One region of the Acidovorax sp. LjRoot194 genome, then DNA from elsewhere that is predicted to be linked to it. Evidence: predicted binding sites of a transcription regulator. Region 1 holds the regulator's gene; the other holds the start of a gene.
The links. The regulator FliA, encoded in region 1, starts transcription of late flagellar genes. The targets are predictions, from matches to a motif close to CTAAAGTTTNNNNNNNNNNNGCCGNTA.
Positions count from the first base shown of each region.

Region 1 (4,410 bases):
CACGGCCAACGGCGTCGAGGTGGTGGCCACGGCCGAGGACACGCTCTCGGCCCTGGACGGCAGCGGCGCGGGCGGCGGCTCTTCGCCGGCCTCCAACCAGCCCCTGCTGGCCCCAACGCCGGCCCGCAGCGCACCACAGCGCGCCAGCCAAGCCCAGAGCCAAAACCACAACCAGGCCGCCATGGCAGCCCTGTCGGCCATGAACCGCAACCCCGTGGAAGAAGACACCGAGCAGCTCGCGATGAGCACGCTGTCCTTCCAGGACTATGTGCGCGAACGCATGCTGCGCCGTCGCCACGAAGCCCTGAACGGCCCGTCGGACCCGCCCACCCTGTCCGAGCGCAGCCGCGACGAAGCGCCCGAGCGCGAGCGCATCAGCAGCGCACCAGCCGTGGCGCGCCACAACCCGCTGCGCACCATCCCTATGGACCTGCCGCCCGAGCAGCCCCGCCGCCGGCCAGAGCCCGCGGTGAGCCACGCCGTGCAGTCCGCCGCCAACCAGCAAAGTGTGATGACCGAGCTGCACGCGATGAAGGAATTGATCGAAGACCGCTTCAACACCCTGGCATGGCTGGGGCAGGCGCGCCAGAACCCCATCCAGTCCAACCTGATGCTCAAGATGATCCGCGCGGGCTACTCGCCCTCGCTGGCCCGCGCCGTGCTGGAGCGCATGCCCGAAGAGCTGTCGGCCGCCGAATCGGTGCGCTGGCTGATGGAAGTGCTGGAGCGCAACCTCAAGACCGACCTAGCCGAGACCCCGCTGTACGAGCAGGGCGGCATCTTCGCGCTGGTGGGCTCTACCGGCGTGGGCAAGACCACCACCACCGCCAAGCTGGCCGCCATGTGCGCCCGCATCCACGGACCCGGCAGCGTGGGCCTGATCACCCTGGACACCTACCGCGTGGGCGCCCACGAACAGCTGCGCACCTACGGCCGCATGCTGGGCATCGTGGCCCACCTGGCCCACGACCGCGCGGCGCTGCAGGACCTGCTGGGGCTGCTGTCGGGCAAGAAGATGGTGCTCATCGACACCACCGGCGTGGCCCCGCGCGACCCGCGCAAGCGCGACATGCTCGACGTGCTGGACCTGCCGCACGTCAACCGCCTGCTGGTACTCAACGCCGGCTGCCATGGCGACACGCTGGACGACGTGCTCACCGCCTTCAAGACCGACGGCTCGCAGCAGGCCATCCTGTCCAAGGTGGACGAAGCCGTCAAACTCGGCCCCGCGATCGACGCCCTCATCCGCCACCAGATGGTGCTGCGCGGCGTGACCAACGGCCAGCGCGTGCCCGAGGACTGGGAGCGCGCCGATGCGCACAAGCTCATCAACACCTCGATGCGCGCACCGGTGAAGTCGGCGTTCGACCCCAAGGCCAGCGACCTGAACTTCTTCTTCTCGCACTCGCCAGACGGCATCAACGAGCGAGGGATGGTCGATGCTTGATATCGGATTTCACCAAGGCGCCAGCCTGCACAGCTTCACGCCGCAGTCCGAACTGCGCGTGGTGGCGGTCGCCAGCCAGGACAACGCCGGCACGGGCCTCGAAGCGCTGTGGCAGGTCTGCGCCATCCTGCAGCGCCTGGGACACCCGGTCGTGGTGCTGGACGGCACGGCGCAGGAGACCGACGACAGCCCCGGTTTGCTGCACCTGCTGCAGCAGGCGCCGTGGAACGACGGCGCGCACCTGAACATGGGCGCTGCGGCCTCGTCGCTGGCTGTGATCCCCGCCGCGCGGGGACTGCAGCTCACCACCCGCCGCGCGCTGGCGCAGGACACACCGCCGCTGCAGGGCCTGCTGCCTTACTTCAGGACCTACGGCCTGATGGTGCTGCACGCGCCTGCGTCCACGCTGGGGCCGTTGCTCACGCACACGGCGACCATTCCGCTCGTCGTGATGGGCAACGATGCCGCAGGCGTGCTCAAGAGTTACAAGAGCTTGAAGCAGATTGCGCTGCACACCGGCCTGCCCTGCATGGTGGCCGGCCTGCTGCACGGCAACACCGCTGCCGAGCGCCGAAAGACCCAGGGCGCCCTGCAAACCCTGCAGGAGTGCGCCGAACAGCACCTGGTCGGCCCCGTGCGCACGACGACCATCGCCACGCAAAACCCGCAGGACCTGCAGCGCCTGGCCTTGCAACTGCTGGAAAATGCGGGCACTATCAGTGAATCGATGACGGCTCTCCCCACCCACAATCTGACAGGTGCGCCTGTCCATTTTGCCCGGAGCCACTGATCTGATGTACACCGCCAAAGGCCAGCTCGATCGTGACGCGATGATCCGCCAGCATGTTCCGCTGGTTCGCAGGATCGCGCACCACATGATCGCCAAGCTGCCCCCCAATGTGGAGCTGGACGACTTGATCCAGGTCGGCATGATGGGCCTGGCGGAGGCGCTGTCGCGCTACGAGGTGGCGCAGGGCGTGCAGTTCGAGACCTTTGCCACCCAGCGCATCCGTGGCGCCATGCTCGACGAGCTGCGCGAGGGCGACTGGATGAGCCGCAGCTCGCGCAAGAGCCAGAAAGACATCGAGCACGCCGTGCACCGCCTGGAGCAAAAGCTCGGCCGCAGCCCGCTCGAATCCGAGATCGCCGACGAAATGGGCATGGAGCTGTCCGACTATCAGAGCTTGCTGGGTAAGGTGCGCGGCACCCAGCTGGTGTATCTGGAGGACATGACCCACAACGAGGACGACGACGGTTTCCTCGACCGCCACGTCGCGGACGGTGACGCCGACCCGATGGAGATGCTGCGCGACCAGCGGCTCAAGGTGTCCCTGGTCAACGCCATCAAGAGCCTGCCCGAGCGCGAGCAGCACATCATGGGCATGTACTACGAGCACGACATGAATCTCAAGGAGATCGCGGCCGTGCTGGGCGTCACGGAATCCCGGGTGTGCCAGCTGCACAGCCAGTCCATCGCCCGCTTGCGGGCAAAAATGCGGGCGCACTAGCGCTCCCCCTGAGCGGCTGCGCCGCTTCCCCCTGAGGGGGACGCCACCCCTGGACTGGCGGAGCCAGATCCACGGTGGCACTGGTATGGGGCTGCGACCGTTTCGACGGGCATTGCTCAAGGCGAACTCCCGACGTACTGACCCGCTTTCGCCATCGCTTCTGCTATCGATAGGATAGCTGCTTGCGCTTGGCTGACGGCAGATCGAGCCGGTTTATCCATTCCAACCCAGGCGAGGCAAGCGTCAGCAGCTATCTTTTTTGAGTTGCGACTCAACCCGCCGACTTGTAGATGCGGGCCACGCCGGGCTTGCCGGGCTGGGTGCCGCGGCCATCGCCGTAGGTGGCGGGGGTGCCGGACTGAGGGATGAGGCTGGCGACCTGACGGTCGGCGTTGGCGGACAAGCGGGCCAGGCCTTCGCGGTGGTTGGCCAGCGCGTCGCGGATGGCATCCACCCGCTGTTGCAGCTGTGCGGGCACGGGGAGCCCGCGGTGCGCCGTCTGCTCCAGCGCATAGGTGAACTGCGCCGCAGCATCGCGCAGGGCGATGCTGTTCTTTTCCAGGATTTGGGGATCGGCCGCAAGCAGCGCGGCGGAGACTTTTTCGATCAGCTGTTCAACAGCCGAGAGGGATTCTTCCAGCGACATGGCGCATTGTGCGATGAACCGTGCTGGTCTGCCAAGGAAAGTTCAGGACTCGAGAAACGCGCGGTCTGTCCGATAACAAGTCAGATCAGCCGCGTGAGCGGGACAGGATTTCCTGGGCGTTGGTGAGCATCTTGTCGGCAATGGCTTCGGCGTTCACCGAGAAGGTGCCTTTGTCGATCGCCGCGCGCACGGCTTTGACCTTGCCGGCGTCGAAGTCGCCCGTGGTGCGGGCCGTCTGGTCCAGGGCGCGGGCCGCGGTCGACACCGTGACAGGCACACCGGCGGCTGACGCCTTCAGCGCGTCTTTCGTGGCTCCTTCAGCAGCCGTGGCAGGACTCTTGGCTTGCTTGGCAAGCGCTGCCTGCGGCAACCCGCCCGGGAGTTCCGGTTTTTGACCAATCTTCATCGCTCTCTCCACCACCCCGTTCGATGTGGGGCACAGTAGCAATGTTTTCGACCCATTTAACGGGGACTTTAGCGATTTATCGCAGTCCGGTCATCAAAGAGTGACGTCGATTGTCCCGTTTTCGCTCACAGTGCCACTAACGATGCGGCCATTGTCCATTCGGATACGGACAATCTGGCCTGCAGCACCTGCAGACATCGCCTGCCCAGCGGAGGTGACCGCGTAGCCCGGCCCCTGCGCCACCACCTTGACCTGGGCCCCGGCACGGAAGAGGTTGGGCGCGCGCACCATGCTCTGGCGCAGCGCCTGTCCGGGCACCAGTTGGCGCGCCGCAATCTGTCCTACCCACATTTCCGGGTTGGCCATGACGGCTGCAGATTCTGCTGCCCAGTCGACCTCCGAC
Region 1 covers NZ_CAXUQB020000001.1:5,136,059-5,140,468, forward strand. Annotated here, with positions in the region: gene flhF (flagellar biosynthesis protein FlhF) at 1-1,447, shown strand, start outside; gene ACSQ3N_RS23200 (hypothetical protein) at 1,440-2,237, shown strand; gene ACSQ3N_RS23205 (RNA polymerase sigma factor FliA) at 2,242-2,955, shown strand; gene ACSQ3N_RS23210 (hypothetical protein) at 3,227-3,601, opposite strand; gene flgM (flagellar biosynthesis anti-sigma factor FlgM) at 3,687-4,007, opposite strand; gene flgA (flagellar basal body P-ring formation chaperone FlgA) at 4,101-4,410, opposite strand, start outside.

Region 2 (4,410 bases), 2.4 Mb from region 1:
ACCGCAGCAACATCCCGGCCGAAGACAATGTGCTGGTGGCCCGGCTGCGCGCGGCGGGCGCCATCGTCACCGGCAAGACCAACATCCCGGAAATGGGTGCGGGCGCCAATTCGCGCAACACGGTGTGGGGTGCCACCGGCAACCCGTTCAACCCCAACCTGAACGCAGGCGGCTCCTCGGGCGGCTCGGCCGCGGCGCTGGCCTGCGACATGCTGCCCGTGTGCACGGGGTCGGACACAGGGGGCTCGCTGCGCATTCCGGCGGCCAAATGCGGCGTGGTGGGTTTTCGGCCATCGCCCGGCGTGGTGCCCAGCTCGCGCAAGCTGTTGGCCTTCACGCCCATCTCGGTGGTGGGCCCCATGGGCCGCACGGTCGAAGAGGCCTGCCTGCAGCTGGCCGCCACGGCCGGGCTGTCGGCCGGCGACCCGCTGACCTACCCGCTCGACCCGATGAGCTTTCTGCTGCCCGAAGGTGTGGACCTGGGCGGCTTGCGCGTGGCGTACACCGAAGACTTCGGCGCCTGCGCCGTGGACGACGGCATTCGCGCCGTGTTCCGCCGCAAGGTGCAGGCCATGAAGCACTTGTTTGGCAGATGCGACGCCATTGATGTGGACCTGGGCGACGTGCACCGCTGCTTCGACGTGCTGCGCGCCGAGGCTTTCGTGGCCAGCACGCGCGAGGCGTATGAGCGCGACCCCGCCAGCCTGGGACCCAACACCCGCGCCAACTACGAACTGGGCGCCACCATGACGCTGCTCGACAGCGCCTGGGCCCAGGCCGAGCAGACGCGCATCCTGGCGCGGTTCCAGAAGCTGTACGAGCACTACGATGTAATTCTGGCGCCGACAACGCCGGTGTCGCCGTTTGCGTGGACCCATCTGTACGCGAGCCACATCAACGGCGAGCCGCAGGCCAACTACTACCGCTGGCTGGCGCTGACCTATGTGACCACGCTGACCACCCACCCGGCGCTCAGCCTGCCATGCGGGCTGGACGACGCGGGCATGCCGTTCGGCCTGCAGATCGTCGGGCGTTTCAGGGCAGACCGGCACACGCTGGGCGTGGGGCACGCGCTGGAGCAGGCGTTCAAGGGTATCCCGGGGTTGGCGCGGCCGCGCCCCGACCTGTTCAAGCTGCAGGGCGCGCAGGCCGAGCCCGCGCTGACTTCCATCGTGACCGGTGCGCCCGACCCGCGGGACGCGCGCAGCCTGCCGCGCGAAGACCGGGTGGCGTCACAGGGCGCGGTGTCGGCTGTGTGACCAGCGCCAGTGCACCAGGATGAAGGCAACGAAGGACAGGCCATGGACTCTGTGACATACGACCATGTGGTGATCGGTGCGGGCATTGCCGGTGCCTCCGTGGCCTGGCAACTGGCGGCCGCGGCCACCAGCGCAGGCGATGCGGACGCGGCAACCCGTGTGCTGCTGCTGGAGCGCGAATCGCAGCCCGGCTACCACACCACCGGGCGGTCGGCCGCGCTGTACATGGCGACTTACGGCACGCCCAACATCCAGGCGCTGACCCGCGCGAGCCGCGGGTTCTACGACGCGCCGCCGCCCGAGTTTGGCGACACGCCCATCCTGTCGCCGCGGGGCGTGGTGTACGTTGCGGGGCCCGGACAGCTCGACCTGCTGCAGCAGGCCTACGACGACGCCCGCGCAGCGTCGCCCAATGTCGAGTGGGTCGACCACGCGGCGCTGATGGCGCTGCTGCCCTGTTTGAAGCCGGACGCCGTGGCGGCCGGCATGAGCGAGCCCGAAGCGGCCGACATCGACGTGCACGCCCTGCACCGGGGCTACCTGCGCGGCCTGCGCCAGCGCGGCGGGCAGGTGCTGACAAGCGCCGAAGTCACGGCCCTGGCCTGGGTGGGCGAGATCTGGCACATCACCCTGGCCGATGGCCGCACGCTGCAAGCCCGAGCCATCGTGAACGCCGCCGGGGCCTGGGCCGATGTGGTGGCCGCTCTGGCGGGCGTGCCGCCCATCGGCCTGGAGCCGCGCCGCCGCACGGCTTTCACCTTTGCCGTGCCAGAGGGCATGGACGCCAGCAACTGGCCTGCGGTGATCGGTATCGACGAAAGCTTTTACTTCAAGCCCGACGCCGGCCAACTGCTGGGCTCGCCTGCCAATGCCGACCCCACGCACCCGCACGATGTGGTGCCCGAAGAGCTGGACGTCGCCACCGGCATCTATCACATCGAAGAAATGACACGGTTCCAGATTCGCCGCCCGTCGCACACCTGGGCGGGCTTGCGCTCGTTCGTGCCGGACGGCGACATGGTGATCGGCTGGGACAACCACGTGCCGCGCTTCTTCTGGCTGGCAGGGCAGGGCGGCTACGGCATCCAGAGCGCGGCGGGCGCATCGCTGCTGGCGTGCCAGCTGCTGCGCGGGGAGCCGCTGGGCGATGAATTGGTGCGTGAGGGGGTGGTGCCGGAGGCGCTGTCGCCTGCGCGGCTGCGGTAGCGAAGGACCGGGGGCCGGGCGCGTTTGGCGCTAGCTCAGGCAGCGGGCGCCCCGGGCTGTGCACAGCGCCCTACCGGCCGCATTGCGCCGAAAACCCGCAGCGGCCGACTGCTGCCAGCGCTCAGGCGAAGGTATTGACCTGCGTGCCCAGCGTGCCAGATGTGGCCAGCGTCGGCTGGGGCATGGACTGCTGCATGGCGTCCAGCAGCGTGGAGGCGGATACGGCCTGTATGTCCAGCGCTTTCTTCAGCACCACCATGTTCAGGGCGTCCGATGTCTTGGCACTGGCCAGGGAGGTGGCGGTGCTGACGATGCTGTTGGCGAGTGCGACGTCCATGGCGGTTCCTTCGGTTGATGGTTCCGTATCGGCAGGTCAGGCCGAGACTTGAGGCCTGTTACCTTGTGTGACACCCTGGCCCCGCAGCTTGGAGCGGATAACAAAACTCAGCGAAGCGGTTCTTGCCAGGCGCTGCGTCGCAGGCACTAATAATTTTGTGAGCCCCTCTCAGTCGAGCGCAGGCACGCCCAGACCGCCACATGTGGCCAGGTCGGACGCCGATCCGTCCGGCAACTGGCGCGCCACATCCCGCAGGGCCGTGCGCAGGCCTTCCTCCAGCGTGGGGTGATAGATAGGCATCCCCAGTAGGCACTGCACGGTGAGCTCCCGATGGATGGCGAGCGCCAGCAGGTGTGCCAGGTGCTCGCCGTCGGGTGCGCACAGCTCGGCACCCAGCAGGCGGCCGGTGATCTTGTCGGCATGGACGAGCAGCCGCCCGTGGTTGTGCAGGGCAGCCCGGGCGCGGCCCTGGTCGGCAAAGCCCACGGTGCCCGTCACGGTGTGGGTTGGGTCGAGGTCTTCCAGGCGCTGGCCCACAGTGGCAATGTTAGGGTCGCAGAACACGATGGCCAGCGGGGTGCGGCGCTGGAACCGCGTGGGCGTGTCGGCCATGGTGTTCATGCCGGCGATGTGGCCTTCGTCCGCGGCCTCGTGCAGCAGCGGAACCTGCGTGTTGGCGTCGCCGGGCATGAACACCCGCAGGCTGCCGACCTGCAGCGTTTTCGGGTCGACCTGCGGCAGGCCGCGCTTGTCGAGCGGTACCCCCAGGGTATCCAGCCCCAGGTGTTCGATGTTGGGAGTGCGCCCCATGGCGGCTATCACCTGGTCCACCACCACCCGGTTCGGGCCGCTGGACACCTCGATGCCGCCGGCCACCTCGCGCAACTGAGCGGGTTCGCCGGTGTGCAGCACCATGTCTTTCTTGAGTAGCGCGGCCAGTTCTTCATTGAGGCCGGGGTCGCTCAGCCCCGCCAGCGTGTCGCCCGTGCTGAATGCGGCCACCTGCAGGCCCAGCCGCGCCAGCGCCTGCGACAGCTCCACGCCGATGGCTCCCATGCCGACCACGGCGATCCGCGGGCCCAGTGTGGCTTGTTCGAACAGCGTGTCGGTGGTCAGCATGCGGTCGCCGAAGGCGAGCCATTCCTCGGGTACCTTGGGGCGCGATCCGGTGGCGATGACGATGCTCTTGGCCTGGTAGACCTTGCCGTCGATGTCCACCGTGCCGGGCCCCAGCAGCGTGGCGCGGCCCGAGATGCTGGCGTGGCCCAGGTTGTCGGTGGCTTTCATCACGCCGGCCACGAAGTCGTCGCGCAGGGCGCGCACACGCTGCAATACGGCGGGAATGTCGGCGCTCAGCGCATCGCCACCGCGTATCCCGAATTCTTCGAACGCATGGCGGCGGTGGAAGGCGTTGGCGGCTTCGATGAGGGTCTTGGACGGCATGCACCCCACGCGGGCACAAGTGGTGCCCCAGGGGCCGTCGTTCACGATGAGGTAGCGGCTCGTGCGTTTGCGCACTTCGCGCAGGGCAGCCAGGCCGGCGGTACCGGCGCCAATGATGATGGTGTCGAGCGGTTCGCTCATGGGGTGGGCTCCTTGGCAAACCTT
Region 2 covers NZ_CAXUQB020000001.1:2,725,379-2,729,788, forward strand. Annotated here, with positions in the region: gene ACSQ3N_RS12175 (amidase) at 1-1,259, shown strand, start outside; gene ACSQ3N_RS12180 (NAD(P)/FAD-dependent oxidoreductase) at 1,302-2,465, shown strand; gene ACSQ3N_RS12185 (YjfB family protein) at 2,587-2,802, opposite strand; gene ACSQ3N_RS12190 (dihydrolipoyl dehydrogenase) at 2,971-4,386, opposite strand.
Region 2: the regulator FliA is predicted to act here: its motif matches at 2,829-2,855, upstream of ACSQ3N_RS12185 (YjfB family protein).